One region of the Carnimonas bestiolae genome, then DNA from elsewhere that is predicted to be linked to it. Evidence: predicted binding sites of a transcription regulator. Region 1 holds the regulator's gene; the other holds the start of a gene.
What was found. The regulator sigma-54, encoded in region 1, starts transcription at its own class of promoters, with help from an activator protein. The targets are predictions, from matches to a motif close to TGGCACNNNNNTTGCTNT.
Positions count from the first base shown of each region.

Region 2: nirB (nitrite reductase large subunit NirB) is a predicted target of sigma-54. The motif match lies at 3,405-3,422, and genes of this name have one in related genera.

Region 1 is NZ_JBPCZK010000001.1:644,243-654,036, forward strand. It holds gene R84865_RS03020 (MlaC/ttg2D family ABC transporter substrate-binding protein) at 1-576, opposite strand, end outside; gene mlaD (outer membrane lipid asymmetry maintenance protein MlaD) at 667-1,155, opposite strand; gene mlaE (lipid asymmetry maintenance ABC transporter permease subunit MlaE) at 1,155-1,934, opposite strand; gene R84865_RS03035 (ATP-binding cassette domain-containing protein) at 1,931-2,743, opposite strand; gene R84865_RS03040 (KpsF/GutQ family sugar-phosphate isomerase) at 3,053-4,033, shown strand; gene R84865_RS03045 (KdsC family phosphatase) at 4,099-4,653, shown strand; gene lptC (LPS export ABC transporter periplasmic protein LptC) at 4,768-5,343, shown strand; gene lptA (lipopolysaccharide transport periplasmic protein LptA) at 5,473-6,036, shown strand; gene lptB (LPS export ABC transporter ATP-binding protein) at 6,067-6,792, shown strand; gene R84865_RS03065 (RNA polymerase factor sigma-54) at 7,038-8,459, shown strand; gene hpf (ribosome hibernation-promoting factor, HPF/YfiA family) at 8,642-8,956, shown strand; gene rapZ (RNase adapter RapZ) at 9,265-9,794, shown strand, end outside.
Region 2 is NZ_JBPCZK010000002.1:157,599-164,328, reverse strand. It holds gene nirB (nitrite reductase large subunit NirB) at 1-3,176, opposite strand, end outside; gene R84865_RS04110 (nitrate- and nitrite sensing domain-containing protein) at 3,680-4,897, opposite strand; gene R84865_RS04105 (2-hydroxyacid dehydrogenase) at 5,230-6,225, opposite strand.

The DNA of each region.
Region 1 (9,794 bases):
ATCACGGTTGTGCTGGCGCATCGACTGATCGAACTGGTTGCGGAAGGTCAAGCCAAGGTTGATACCGTTGACGATCACGTTGATGACCTTCCATTCACCGCTCCGCTTCGCCATGGTGAAGCTGACCGGATAATCCTGGCCATTGGTACCTTTTACTACAGCACTCACGTTGGCTTGATCGTCATAACGCTGCTGCTGGCTAAGGTTGTTCACCGACAGGCTGTCGTAATTGATGCTCAGAAGCCCCTGAGTCAGGGTATCGATGGTCGATTTCTCGAACACTTTAGCGAAACGCGCGCGCTGCTCAGGCGAGGCAAGACGGTTATAACGCCCCATCACCATCTGAGAGATACGCGGGAAGTCCGCAATTGGCGAGATGTTTTTTGCCAGCAGATCGCGTAGTTCGTTGGGGTGCTGCTTGAACTCGGAAGCCCGCCCATGGGTGTCTTCCTGCAACTGCGTAATACGCGTTTTCACTAGCGCGGCTGGCGACTGTTCATCTGCACGCACGTTGCCAGCAACTACCAGCGCAGCCACTGCGCCGATCGCTACACACATTTTGATGAATGACTTCATTGCATACCTCCTGAATCAGACTACCGGATTGCGCCCAAGCGCTGACCGGTCTTTGGCAAGGAGCCAAGCCCCTTGCCCGCCTAGGCAAACTTACTGACTGCTACTATCGCTGTCGTCCTTGCCACCCATGCCAGAAACGAACTGCTGGATAAGCGACTCCAGTCCCATCGCCTGCTGGGTATTACGAATGGTGCCGCCATCCTTGATCATCTCGGTGTCGGCGCCGGTGGTCAGCCCCACGTACTGCTCACCCAACAATCCGGAGGTGAGAATGGCAGCCGTGCTGTCGGAGCTGAGCTTATCCTTGAGCGTATCGGAAATTTCCATGGTCACGCGACCGTCGAGCCACTTGGGATCGAGATCGATATTTACCACGCGTCCCACGGTAACGCCCGACATGGTAACGCGGGAGTTGGGCTTGAGACCGCCGATATCGCCGAATTCGGCCGTTACGGTATAGGTGCTGCCACTTGAGGCCGGCATCAACCCACTGACTTTGAGGCCAAGGAACACTAATCCAAGGAAAGCCACCACCACAAACAGACCAACTCCAACTTCCAATCCTCTGGTGCGTTTCATCAAGCGCCTCCGAACATCAGCGCTGTCAGCACGAAATCGAGCCCCAGCACTGCCAATGAACCATAAACAACGGTGCGCGTAGTTGCGCGAGAAATACCTTCAGACGTAGGCACCAAATCATAGCCCTGGAATACTGCAATCCAGGTGACTACCAGACCAAATACCACGCTTTTGATAATGCCATTAACGACATCGTGACCGAACTGAACGCTGGACTGCATGTTGCCCCAATAGGAGCCGGAAAATACACCCAACCACTCAACGCCGACAATATAGCCGCCATAAATGGCTACCACCGCAAAGATGATACTCAGCAGCGGCAGCGAAATAAGCCCGGCCCACAGACGCGGCGACAGCACCCGCTTGAGCGGATCGACGCCGATCATCTCCATGCTCGATAGCTGCTCGGTGGCTTTCATCAAGCCAATTTCAGCAGTAATGGCCGAGCCCGCCCGACCAGCAAACAGCAGCGCTGCTACCACTGGGCCTAGCTCACGCAGCAGCGCCAGCGCCACCAGTTGCCCGAGCGCCGCATCGGCGCCGTAATCGACCAGAATCATGTAGCCTTGCAGCGCCAGCACCATACCGATGAACAGCGCCGAGACCAGAATGATTGGCAGCGACAGTACGCCTACCACGTGCATCTGCGTAATCCATAGCCGCACGCCTGACCAGCGCGGCACGCCAATCAAGGAGCGCAGCAGAATGAACGCGGAGCGCCCAATCGCAGCCAACACATCCAGCGTTCTACGCCCGACCGATCCTAACCATGCGATCATTGCTGGCCTCCTGTGCCGAGAAGCTCGTCGGCAAGTGGCGGCGCGGGATAGTGAAATGGCACAGGGCCATCCGGCTCGCCGTGAATGAACTGGCGAACGCGCTGATCGGTGGAGGCGTTTAGCTCGGCAGGCGAGCCTTCCGCCATCACGCTACCATCGGAAAGCAGGAAAACGTGATCGGCAATCGACAGCGTTTCGCTGATATCGTGCGACACCAGTACCGAGGTAGTTTCGAACGCGCTGTTCAAATCCTTGATCAGCTTGACCAACACGCCTTTCGACACCGGATCCTGGCCAACGAAGGGTTCGTCGTACATGATCAGTTCGGGATCGAGAGCGATGGCGCGTGCCAGCGCCACACGGCGCGTCATGCCGCCCGACAGCTCTGCTGGCATTAAGGCGCGTGCACCGCGTAGCCCCACTGCTTCGAGCTTGACCAGTACCTGGTCACGGATCATCGACTCGGGAAGATCGGTGTGCACACGCAGCGGAAAGGCAACGTTTTCATAAACCGAAAGATCCGAGAATAGCGCACCGCTTTGGAACAGCATGCCCATGCGTCGACGCAGCGCAAAAAGCGCGCGTCGTGACAGCCGCTGCACGTCGTTCCCATCGACGTTGATACGACCTGCATCCGGCGCGAGCTGGCCGCTGATCAGCTTCAAAAGCGTTGTCTTACCCGTACCACTCGGCCCCATGATCGCAGAGATTTTGCCACGCGGGATACGCAGCGAAACGTCGCGAAAGATCGCACGCTCACCACGATGAAAGCTGAGATTGGATACTTCGATTAAATCAGAGTGCGTCATGCCACTCCCGTGAAAAGCCTGACGTTAGCGCCCCGAAACCGGCAGTGCGCCCGTCACTGACAAAGAAACCCCTTGTTCGACAGCCCCATAAGGCAAAAAGTTGCCCGCGGCGAATACATACCGTCAGTGGGATCGTGCATGGCTTAATGCAAGCTTCACGCCGCGAAAACTGCTGTCGCAAGAGAATGGGTCTATCGCCCTACAATTGCCGAACACTGTACATTAACATCGTGTTCATCTCTACTAATGCAACTGTCGGGCGATAGATTCGCTTGATGCCCAGGGCAACTCGAGAGAGAATCCCGCGCCATGAATACTGACCTTGATTTCGACTTTACACGCAGTGCAGAACGCACCCTGACGCTTGAGCGAGACGCCATCAACGCGCTCATTCCACGTCTTGACGGCCAGTTTATTCTTGCGTGCCAGCTTATTTTGCAGTGCGAGGGACGCGTTGTCGTGACCGGAATGGGGAAATCCGGCCACATTGCGCGCAAGATCGCGTCTACCTTCGCAAGTACCGGCACGCCAGCCTTCTTCCTGCACCCAGCCGAAGCCAGCCATGGCGATCTGGGCATGCTGACCGAGCGTGACGTAGTGGTGGCGCTATCGCACTCTGGGGAAACTGCTGAAGTCACGCGTTTGCTGGCGCTGTTCAAGCGCAAGGGCGTTAAGCTGATCGCGCTGACGGGGGCTCGCAACTCGACCTTGGCAAACCACGCAGATGCGCTGCTTGATGTTGCTGTCGAGCAAGAAGCCTGTCCTCTCAACCTTGCCCCTACTTCCTCCACTACGGTGGCGCTGGTGCTCGGCGATGCGCTGGCCATTGCGCTGCTGGAAGCACGCGGCTTCAGCAAGGAAGATTTTGCGCTGTTCCACCCCGGCGGCAGCCTGGGACGCTACCTGCTGCTCACGGTGAACGACGTGATGCGCAAGGATGCAGAGATTCCCCGAGTATCGCCCAGCGAGTCGGTGAGGGTCACGCTGTTCGAAATTACTACCAAAGGGCTGGGTTTCGCCTGTGTTACCGATGATGACAATCGCTTGATCGGGGTATACACCGACGGCGATTTGCGCCGTACGCTGGACCGTAATCTCGATATTGATACCACGCCGATCGGCGAGGTAATGAGCGCACAGCCGATCAGCGTGCCTCCCCGCATGCTGGCGGCCGAGGCGCTGCGCATCATGGAGCAGCGCCGCATTACCGCGCTAACCGTTGTTGACGAACGACAGCGACTGCTGGGCGCCCTCAAGATTGAGGATCTATTGAAGCGCAGCGTCGTATAGCGATGCGCCCTGCCGCTTTCGAGTAATCACGACGCGGCGCACACCCTCTGCTATCAGGAACCAATATGCCAAGCACCGTCCCCTCTCTTGCCACCCGCGCGGCTGCCATCAAACTGCTGGCGCTCGATGTAGATGGCGTACTTACCGACGGTACGCTTATCTATAGCGCTGATGGCGGCGAGAGCAAATGCTTCACTACTCAGGATGGGCTGGGCATCAAACTGCTGCTTGAGCACGGTATCGAGGTGGCAATTATTACCGGACGTCGCTCCGCGATGGTTGAGCGACGCGCCGAAGAGCTTGGCATTCAGCGGTTGATACAAGGGCGCGACGACAAGCTGACCGCGCTGCGTGAAGTCTGCCAGGCCAGCGGTATCGAACTGGCGGCCTGCGCCTATTGCGGCGACGACTTGCCCGATTTGGGAGCCATCAGCGCCGCAGGGCTTGGCGTTAGTGTTCCCAACGCACCTGCCTATGTGCGCGATCGCGCCGATTATGTGACCGAGCGCCCGGGCGGCCAGGGCGCGGTGCGAGAGCTGAGCGAACTATTGCTCACCGCACAAGGCCACTGGGGAGGTATTGTGGAAGGATTTCTCGCCACCGCGACCACCACTCGCTAAGCGATATGCCCTATACTTGGCATCCATGAACGGCACCCACAATGAACCTTGGCGTGCCAGCCATATCAAAACCGGCAACGCACTCTATCGTATGAACCGAGGAATGAGCGACCTATGGCGTGGTTAAAGCAAAACGCATACCGAATCGGGATCGTGCTGCTGCTGTTGATAGCAGGCGCCTTTCTTGCGCTGATCGACCAACGCTCTAACCTTGTCTCTCAGCACTCGCCGATTCCAGAGGGTGATCACGGCACGCCTGATCAGTACCTTGAGCAGGTCGTCTATACTCGCTACGACGATCAGGGGCGGCCCTATCAGACCCTTGAGTCACCCAAAATCAGCAACTTCTCACAGGCCGACGAAAGCATTGCTGAAACGCCCAAACTCGCCATGCTCGATAGTAATAACCGCCACTGGCATGCTACCGGAGACACCGGTATCGTCCGGCAGGGCAACGATCACGTGGTGCTGAAAGGCAATGCTCAGGTGACCGAGCCCGAGCAGCAGTGGAGATTGACGACTGATACGCTCAATTACAACCGCGAGCAGGGGCGTATCTGGAGCGATAGCGAATCGAACTTCTTCCAGGGTGAGCAGAAAACCCGTGGCAATCGCTTCCAGGCCTGGACAGATACCAGCCGCGCTCTGCTGGAAGGCAATATCAGCAGCACCTTCATGCCGCAACATTAATCGGCACTAATTTCAGGCATTAGGGAGCGCGTTTATCGCCACGTCCAACCATTGCGGCGTTTGCTTTACCGCCCCACTGCCAGCAGCACATCGACCTTTTTACGTGACTTATCGCAAGGATTTTCGGCCATGACCCTGACAAGGCGTATCGCTCCCGTCCTCACCGCCGGTGCTCTGCTCGGCAGCGTGATCTGTGCACCGCAGGCGCTCGCTCAGGCCAGTACCTCTAGCCAGCCAATCAATGTGTCGGCCAGTACCCTGAGCGTTGACGACCGCGCAGGCACTGCTACCTATACCGGCGCGGTGCATGTGACCCAGGGCAACCTGACCCTCGATTCCCAGCGACTCGACCTTTATCGCGATAACAAGACCGGTGAAGCCTCGCGCGCCAAGGCGACCGGCAGCAGCGGTAAGCGCGCCTTTATAAAGCAGGATGCGACCCAAACTGATCCAGAGATGCACGGCTGGGCCTCGACCATCACCTATCTGATTCCCCAGCGCAAAATGGTGATGCAGGGCAATGCTGAGCTGCACCGCGGCAACGACACCTTCCACGGTGCTTACGTGGAGTACTACATCGACTCACGTAAGGTAAACGCCAATGGCGGCGGTAACGCCAAGGGCGACGCTCAGCAAAGCACATCCGGAGGGCGCGTCAACATGACCATCACTCCGAAAAAAAACCAGCAGTAATGCGCTAGAGCATTGCGGAGTCTCTGATTGATGAAAACATTGCACGCCACCCACTTGGTGAAAAGCTTCAAAAAACGCCGCGTGGTTCAGGACATCAGTGTCAGTATCGACCAAGGACAGGTAGTCGGACTGCTGGGCCCTAATGGTGCCGGCAAGACCACTTCCTTCTACATGATCGTGGGGCTGATTCAGGCGGACGCAGGCAAGGTTGGCATCGACGATGTCGATTTGAGCAACGCCCCCATGCACGTGCGCTCGCGGGCAGGGATTGGCTATCTGCCGCAGGAAGCCTCGATCTTCCGCAAACTGACGGTGGCCGATAACATTTTGGCGATTCTTGAAACACGCAAGGATCTTGACCGCCAGCAGCAGCGCCAGCGCCTCGATCAGCTGCTCTCCGAGTTCAGCATCGAGCACATCCGCGACAACAAGGGCATGAGCCTATCGGGCGGCGAGCGGCGCCGCGTCGAGATTGCGCGCGCGCTGGCTACCGAACCCTCGTTCGTCCTGCTTGATGAGCCTTTCGCTGGGGTCGACCCCATTTCGGTAAACGAAATCAAAGGCATTGTTCGCCAGCTGCGCGATCGTAACATCGGCGTATTGATCACCGACCACAACGTGCGCGAAACTCTCGATATCTGCGACAACGCCTACATTGTCGGCGAGGGCCGGATTATCGCCGAGGGTGATGCACACAGCATTTTGGCCAACCAGCACGTTCGCGATATCTATCTAGGCCAGGACTTCCGCCTCTAAGGCGTGCTCTGCAAATCAACGGTGCGCCTCGGCTTCGATGTCCGATCGGGCGCACCGCGCTAGCAACATCCTGATACTACCCCCCTCACTGCGTTACCTTTCTTGCGACATGGCACGCGGATTGCTAATCATTTACTACCAGCTATTGCGCAACGCGCCCCACTAAAGGTAGCGTTATCAATACCGGTAGCGCTGTACCTTCTGCAGCGCACGGCATTGCTGAACGAACAACGCTGGTTCTCCCGATGATGAAATCCTCCCTCCAACTGCGCACCGGCGCACATCTAACGATGACGCCGCAGCTGCAGCAGGCTATTCAGCTATTGCAGCTTTCCACGCTGGAACTCCGTCAGGAGATTCAAACGGCGTTGGAGAGCAACCCGATGCTGGACATTGAGGAAGAGTTCGGTGATGAGCCCAGCGAGCCTGAGGCAACCGACGACGATAGCTGGAGCGATGCTATTCCTGAAGAGCTGACGCTCGACAATGAGTGGAGCGACACCTTTCAGGACGCCAGTCTCGGCGATTTTTCGTCGATGTCGCGCGGCGCTGAAACCGCCGACTTCGAGCGTGACAGCAGCAGCGAGAGTCTGGTCGATCACCTTGCGTGGCAGCTATCGCTGCTCGATTTTTCCCCGCTTGAGCAGCAAATCGCCGAAGTGTATCTGGATGGGCTCGATGAAAACGGCTATCTGCGCATCGACCCTAACGACGTCAGTGACGTGGTATCGCTTGACGAGCATCAGCGCGCCCTGCCTGAACAGGTACTGGCACGCCTTCAGCAGCTTGACCCCGCCGGGGTATTTGCGCGCAATCTGCAGGAATGTCTGCTGCTACAGCTCGATCTGTTGCCGCCGCAAACGCCGTTGCTGGCACAAGCACGCCGATTGGTGCGCCAGTTTCTGGACGCGCTGGCGGCCTGTGATACCAAGTTGTTGCAACGTCGGCTGAATCTCAGCGCGCCGGAGCTCGATCAGGTGATTGCGATGGTGCGTGCGCTAACGCCCCATCCGGGCCATCAGTACGCGAGTGCGCAGTCTTCCTATGTGATCCCCGACCTGACCCTGCGTTATCACCATCAGCGCGGCTGGCAGGTCGAACTGAATCCTGAAGCACTGCCGCGCGTACGTATTCAGCCCGACTACGCCAGCCTGATAAAAAGGGCCGACAAAAGCGCCGACAACACCTTCCTGAAGCAGCATCTACAGGAAGCGCGCTGGCTGCTGAAGAGTCTCTCGAGCCGCAACCGAACCTTGCTTACCGTGGGCTGCGAAATCATGCAGCGTCAGCGCGACTTCATCGCACGCGGCGAGGAAGGTATGCGTCCACTGGTGCTAGCTGACATCGCGGAAGCGGTGGAAATGCACGAATCGACCATTTCGCGCGTGACTACCAATAAATATATTCACACTCCGCGCGGCGTGTTCGAACTGAAGTACTTCTTCTCTAGCCAGGTGGGCAAGGAAGGCGATAGTCACGCCAGTACCGCTATCCGTGCACGTATCAAAAAGCTGATCAGCGAAGAACCCGCTCGTCGCCCGCTCTCCGATGCGAAACTGGTCACAGCGCTGGCCGATCAGGGCATGGTCGTCGCCCGCCGCACCATCGCTAAATACCGCGAAGCCATGGGCATCCCTCCTTCCAGTGAGCGCAAGCGCCTGGGCTAACCTAGCCTTGGCCGTGCCAAGGGCTGCTGGCGGCACCCCCGCGGCCAGCGCTACTCAGGCCGCAAGCCCCGCGCTCTCATCGCTCTCTGCATAACGTTGATTTCCCCTCAGTTATCTATTTGGTTCGTCAATCAAAAAGGCTACACTCGAAGTGTCATCATTCTGACTCAAGGAGGCATGCCATGCCGCTGAACATTACCGGACACCACATCGAACTGACCGATTCGTTGCGTGACTATGTGAATCAGAAACTGACACGGCTAACGCGCCACTACGACAACATTACTCAGGTACAGGTAACGCTGTCGGTAGAGAAGGAGCGCAAGCAGGCCGCCAGCACGCTAAAGATCGCCGGCGCAGAGCTGCACGGTAATGCCGAGAGCGACGATATGTATGCCGCCATCGATGCGCTGGCCGACAAGCTCGACCGCCAGTTGCTCAAACATAAAGAGAAGACGCAGGCGCGCGCCAAAGGTACCGGCACCGCTGGCGTTTAAACGCACCCGACAAAGGCCCGCTGCACGCTAGAACAACCATAGCGGCGGCAGCGGGTTTCCACACAGTGATAGCGCCGCCCGCCCCACCTTTACGGCGAGTGGCGCTTTCCAGCATCATTTACCATGCTCATCTGCGTAGCCAATGACGCATGGAATAAAATATTCCTAAGAATTCCCCATAATCGTCATTTTACTGATGTATTCAGATGGCATGATGGGCGCTGCCCGTCGCACCAACGTGTTATCACACCGCCGTGTGCGGTACGGGCGACAGCCTTAAGCCTCGATACAAGGATATCCTTGGAATGATGCAACTAGTGATCATCAGCGGCCGTTCAGGGTCGGGTAAGTCAATTGCCCTGCAGGCGCTGGAGGATCTCGGTTTTTATGCCATCGACAACTTACCGGCCATGCTGCTGGGGGCGTTGATCGAAGAACTCGAAACGCAAACACCGGCACGCCACAAGGTGGCGGTCAGCATCGATGCCCGCAATATCGCTAACGCACTGGTCCGCCTGCCGGAACTGATAGAACTGCTGAAGCCCCGCGATATCGATATTCAGGTGGTGTACATCACCGCCGACTCCGACCAGTTGCTCGAGCGCTATTCCGCCACTCGACGCCGCCATCCGCTTACCCGTGACAGCGAGATGACGCTCGATGAGGCGATCGAAACCGAGCAGCACTATCTTAGTCCGGTGCGTGACATGGCGGATTTGGTCATCGATACATCGACCACTTCCGTACACGAACTACGGGGACGCATTGCCGAACAGGTCGCGCGCCATACCTCAACGCATCTCACGCTCAGCTTCGAATCCTTCGGCTTCAAGCATGG
Region 2 (6,730 bases), on a different contig from region 1:
ACGGTGCGCAGCGATTTGCCGTAGGCATGGCCGGTTTCGAATCCAGCGTCGATCAGCTGTTGCCAGATCTCCGGCAGGTGTTCTAGGCGAGCGCCGAACAGGTCAACGCGCTGGCCGCCGGTAATTTTGGTGTAGAGGTTGTACTGCTTGGCAACGTTGCCGATGGCGATCAGCCCCTCTGGAGTAATTTCTCCTGCGGGAACGCGAGGCACCACCGAGTAGGTGCCGTCTTTCTGGATGTTGGCGAAAAAACGGTCATTGGTGTCCTGCAACGGCAGGTGCTGGGGCTTGAGCAGATAGTCGTTCCAGCAGGATGCCAGGATCGAGCCCACCATCGGTTTACAGATTTCGCAGCCGTGGCCCTGACCATGCTTACTTAGCAGTTCTTCCCAACTGCGAATGTTGCCGACGCGTATCAGGTGGTAGAGCTCCTGACGCGAGTAGGCGAAGTGCTCGCAAACGTCCTTTTTGACCTCAACGCCCAGCTCGGTGAGGGTGAAATCCATGATCTGCTTAGTAAGCGCCGCACAGCCGCCGCAGCCGGTGGCGGCGCGGGTGTGAGCCTTGATGGCAGACATATCACTGCAGCCGTCCTCGACCGCTGCGCGGATATCGGCCTTGCTGACGTTATGGCAAGAACAGATTTGCGCGGAGTCGGGCAGTGCGGCAACGCCCAGCGCTGGCGCAGCCGAACCCTCTTGGGCAGGCAGAATCAGCGTCTCGGGATGGGCGGGCAGCGGCATGTCGTTAAGCATCATTTGCAGTAACGTGTCGTAGTCACTGCTATCGCCCACCAGCACCGCGCCCAGCAGCCGTTTGCGGTCTTTTGACACGACAATCTTTTTATACACTTCGGCGGGGCCATCGACCCATCGATAGCATTGACTGCCCGGCGTACTTCCGTGCGCGTCGCCGAGCGAGGCCACTTCGACCCCCAGCAGCTTGAGTTTGGTGCTCATGTCGGCGCCAGCGAACGCGCCCTCAACGCCAGCGAGGGTGTCGGCCAATGTACGCGCCATTTGGTAGCCTGGTGCCACCAGACCGAAGGTTTGGTTATTCCATACGGCGCATTCGCCGATGGCGAAGATGGCAGAATCAGAGCTCCGGCACTGGTCGTCAATCACGATGCCACCGCGCGCGCCTATTTCCAGGTCGCTTTGTCGAGCGAGCCGGTCGTTTGGGCGGATGCCGGCCGAAAACAGCACCAGATCGGTCTCAAGATCGCTGCCGTCGGCAAATGCCATTCGATAGTTGCTTGTCTCGCCGGGCTCGATAGCGAGGGTTTGCTTGCTGGTATGCACCTGGACGCCCAGCGCTTCGATCTTCTGCTGTAGCACGCGCGCGCCGTCTTCATCCAACTGAACGCCCATCAGCCGAGGGCCGAACTCCACCACGTGCGTGTCGAGCCCGAGGTTTTTAAGCGCGTTGGCGGCTTCAAGCCCGAGCAGACCGCCGCCCACTACCACACCGGTAGAGGCTGACGCCGCACGGGATTTGATCGCGGCCAGATCGTCGAGCGTGCGATACACCAGACAACCTTCGGCGTCGTTGCCTGGAATTGGCGGAACAAAGGGGTACGACCCTGTGGCGAGCACCAGCAGGTCGTAAGCCATCTGATGACCCTGAGTGTCGACCACATAGCGACGCTGTTTATCGATGTGGTCGATGCCCTGACCAAGACGCAGTTCAATGCCGGCGGCTTCGAAGAAGCCCTCTTCGACCATCGTCAGCGATTCGGCAGTGCGCCCCGAGAACAGCTCGGAAAGGTGCACGCGGTCGTAGGCGGGCGACGTTTCTTCGGCGAACACGACGATCTGATAGGTCAAATGCAGCTCGCGTTCGACCAGCTGCTGTAGAAAGTGGTGGCCGACCATTCCGTGTCCGACCATGGCAAGTACGGGTTTGGACATTGCTGTGCCCCTCATCTTGTTAGCGATTATTGGTGCGTTTTTTATGGCCTTGGATTCAGCAGAGTCGGCGTTTTCAGGGCCGAACAGGCTTGCCTGTGAGGGCGGCGGCTGGGTGTTATTGAGGCAAGATAAATAGTGCGCACCGTCACTGATATCTCCCCACAGCAGCACGCCCCTGAGTTGGTTGTCACGAATCAACAGACGGCGATAGTGGTGGTCGAAGGGATCGAAAGAGGTGTGAACCTGATCGCCCTCACAGGCGTTCAATTCACCGGCACAAAACAGATTCAGGCCGGTTACTTTCAATCGCAGCGCTACGTGGTGTTGCTCAATGGACGACGGGGGCATTCCCGCCAGTTGTGTGGCCAGCCGTTCGGCCTGCTGCCAACAGGGAGCGACCAGTCCGGGGGTGAGAGTGCCCAATTGACAGCACTCGCCGATGGCGAAGATGCGCGGATCGGAGGTTTGCAACGCGTCATTGACGACGATGCCGTGCTCGCACGCTAGGCCGGCAGCCTGTGCCAGCGCGATGTTCGGCTGTATTCCTGCCGCTACGACTACCCGCTCGGCAGCGATAGTGCGGCCATCATCGAGCATTACCGCCCGTACCTGGCCTTCGCTATCCGCGAGATAAGCAGCGGGCGTCGCTTCGGTTAATACCTGAACGCCGCGTGCCACCAGGCTGTCGTGCAGTAGTTGCGCAGCGTAGCTATCGAGCTGCTGGCTCATCAGATGGCGACTGCGGTTGACCAGCGTCACGCGCATGTTGCGCAGCGTTAGCGCGGCAGCGGCTTCGATACCCAATACGCCACCACCGATCACCACCACTGGCTGCTCTGGATAGGACGTCGCCAGAATGGCATCGACGTCTTGCTGAGTGCGGAAGCCGTGAATGCCGCTCGATGCTGCGCCTGGCAGGGAAGGCATTACCGACCGTGAACCGGTGGCGATCACGAGATGGTCGTAGTGCAGTGTGCGGTCGCCGACCGTAACGCTTTGCGCTTGGCGGCATATCGCGGTGACCGCGGTACCTTTCAGCAGCGTTACCCCGTGACGCCGATACCAGTCGGTGTCGTGGGTGACGATGCCGGCAAAATGCTCTTCTCCCGCCAGCACCGGGGTCAGCATGATGCGGTTGTAGGCGGGCTGCGGCTCTTCGCCAATGACCACAATACGGAAGCGGCCTGGCGCGTTCTCGCAAAGCTGCTCGATCAGGCGCGCGCCTGCCATGCCGTTGCCGATCACGATGAGAGTGGGCTTGTCCATTGCGCAGAACTCCACGGGCCCGTCAGGCCCACGCCCGATGTGTGTCGTGCGAGAAGCGCTGCAGGCATGCGTTAGCAGGCTGTGAGCAGTAATGAACCATGGCAGCTTCCCGTCCTCTGCAAATAAAAAAGGCGTCAGCCAGCATCTGGTTTCCCAGACACTGACGGACGCCTTTATCCGTAACTTCTCGCTAAACCGCCATTGGCTTAGCCATCATTTACTTTCTGTAAAGCACGTTGCGTGCCAAGTCGAAAACATCGCCCTGTAATGAGTAATTTGGTTTGTTTTCGTTGAGATGAACGCGGAAAACGTGCACCTCGATGGCGCATCGTGCACATAAAGTTAGCGTTGGGAGCGCAAGTTCTCTGCCGCGTCGGGCAGGTTTTTCGCTGATCTACGCTGTGGCTACCGAGGAGAGCGCACTCTTTCGCGGCATCTGAAAGCAATGCGAGGGGCGCGCCAGTGGGTAAAACGGCGCCTCTACGCCGCTGATCCGTGATCTCTCAGTGTGTCGGTTTCTCAAGCAAGGTGCCGACTTCTAGCATTGCTTGAGCGATCTCCGCCAACTTCTTGTTTTGTGCCATGGCTAAATTTTGCAGCGCCTTGTGTGCCTGCGGTTCGGTCATGCCATGGTGCTGCATTAACAGCCCCTTCGCTCGTTCGATGAGCTTGCGCTCAGCGAGCGTTTCTCGCAGCGTCGCCAACTCCTCTTCCTGCATTTGCAGACGCTGCGCCTGATGCTCGACCAGTTCGAGCACTGAGCGGCTCAGTTTGGGCGATACAAGCGCCGCGTAGTCGCTGTCGTGCGGAAGCATTTGATCAATTTCCTGCTCCTGCTGTTCGAGGGAGGCTTCCGCACTGTCAATGCGCTGGCGGCAGCATTCCATCAACACCGTTTCCAATGCATCTTCGAGCGTCTTCATATTATCGATGCGTGACGTCGTCAGCTCGAACCAGCGGACCGCGGTGATCGACGGCTCGTTGGAAGCGCTCGTACCCGTACAAGCGATACGCCGCAGGCGCTCAAACTCGCCGCCTGTTTGGGTGAGATAGCGCTGCCACAGCGCAAGGCTGCGCTCGTCGGCAAATTCGCTGAAGGTTTGGAAGCAGCGCTCTTGTGCCTCTATCAACTCGATGATGTGCTGGCGATCGCTGGCGTCGAAGCGTTGAGCAGCGAAGCCCGCCGCTACCAGAGCCCGTTCCTGCCCTGCTAGTTCCTTGCCTTGCATGAAGCTAAATAATGCGAGCAACGCTTGGGAAATCGAGGGATCGCCCGAGGTATCGACGATTTCGAAGATCAGCGCCAGCTGGGTGCGAATAACCTCACAATAGTGGTTCATCGCATGTGAACGGCTCACTTCCAGCGTCTGGATGTGCTGACGTAGCGACGGCATTGTCGTCAGGCGATGCAGAACGGCGGCGATGCGGCTGAATAACCGCGATGAATTGGGCAGGCCGGCGCTGGTGAGATCCAGCGTTTCGAGCTGCTGGTTGATGGTTTGCTCGGCGTGCTGAGCGTACTGGATCTTCTCGCGCAGTAGGTCGCACCAGCCGTCTTCCTGACAGCACAGGTAGATATTAGCGGTACCGCGTTCTTGCTGTAGCAGGTGTATCAGTTGGCTAATTGCACCCACCAATTTACCCATCTGCAGAAGCTGCTGAAGGTCAGCGATTTCACTCTTTTTGGAGGCCAGCACGAAGTCGAGGGCGGTTAGATTCATGGTCGAACCTGATGGCGAATAGTAATGATATGAGCAAGCAAGCAGTGTGCCACCGTCAGTGTTATCACGACGTTAAGCGTGGAAATGAATGGCTGAGAAGGCACGCGAAGGCTGTGGCGCTTAGGGTGAGCAGGGGCCGGCGGCAGGGGTGGTGTTCGTATCGCCGGAAGGCGGCTAGCAGCGCCGCTTGGCAGCGCCGCTACGCATTGCCATTGCGTGTTCGTGAACGTCATTTGTAGCGCGACGCTGGCTCGTATCGCTTGGTATTTAAATGATGGCCATATCGGTTTGATCGTTCATCAACATGGCCATCATCTGCGGTTATTGGCGCTCTACACCCGATTCTCGCACTCTCGCCCAGCCACGAAGTCTTCGAGGTTGCCAAGCGTGGTGTGGGCGATTTCATGCAGGGCTTCTTCGGTAAAGAAGCCTTGATGGCCGGTGATGAGCACGTTCGGGAAGCTCATCAGGCGCACGAACTGATCGTCGTCGATAAAGGTTTCTTCGCGGTTTTTGAAGAACAGCGGTTCTTCGTTTTCGTAGACATCGATGGCGAGGCCGCCGAGCTGCCCGCTTTTAAGTGCGCCGATAACCGCCTGAGTGTCGATCAGGCCGCCGCGTGAGGTGTTAATCAGCAGCACGCCTTTCTTCATCTGTGGAAGCGTGTCGCTGTTGATCAGATGATGGGTCGATTCGAGCAGCGGGCAGTGCAGGCTGATCACGTCGGAGGCTTCGAGCAGCTGGGGTAATTCGACCAGCTTGCCGATGTCGCGAAACTCATCGCTGGGGAAGGGATCGCTGCCAATCACGTTGCAGCCGAGCCCTTTGAAGATACGCGCAGTGGCCACTCCGATGCGGCCGGTGCCAACAATGCCGACCGTTTTGCCGTGTAGATTGCGTCCGAGCAGGCCATCCAGCGCGAAGTTGCCGTCGCGTGCGCGGGTGTAGGCGCGATGAATATGGCGGTTGAGGGTCATGGTCAGCGCTAGCGCATGTTCGGCGACGGCGGGCGGCGAGTAGGCCGGCACTCGGGCCACGAACATGCCGAGCTGGTGGGCAGTGTCCAGATCGACGTTGTTGAAGCCGGCGCAGCGTAGCAGCACCGCCTTTACACCGTAGCCGTGCAGCTGTTCGAGCACGTGTCGATCGAGGGTATCGTTGACAAACACGCATACCGCGTCGCTGTCGTGGGCAAGGGCAACGGTGTCTATATCGAGCGCGGCTTCCTGGTAGACGAATTCGCGAGAGCTATCGGAGGGAAGACTAGCGGCGGCGTGATCAAAAGAGTGCTGATCGTAACGGTGGGCGCTGAAAAAGGTAATTTTCATAAGCGTGGTCTCTCGCGTAGGGAAATGCCTGGCGCCACTTTACGCCCTTGCTGTTGCGATAAGCGAGTGATTATTCAGCGACATTTTGACAGAGGCGAAGCTGGTTCGATCATTGCACCTCGCACCTCGCACCTCGCACCTCGCACCTCGCACCTCGCACCTCGCACCTCGCACCTCGCACCTCGCACCTCGCACTTTGCACCTTGCACCTTGCACCTTGCACCTCGCACCTTGCACCTCGCACCTCGCACCTCGCACCTCGCACCTCGCACCTCGCACCTCGCACCTCGCACCTCGCACCTCGTTGCGCTTCCCATGCACCTTCAATGTGCCGACGCGTGTCCTCTTGCGACCTATGAGTGCATCCCGTACCGGTGCGGGCTGGTTTTACGTCTTACCTTTCGTTGTAAGAATAAAATAAGCTGCTGATATAGCGCGTAAAACCAAAACTGGCGCGGGGGTTGCTTGGTTCTGGCAGGTTGAAGCATCGAATGCATGACGCCTG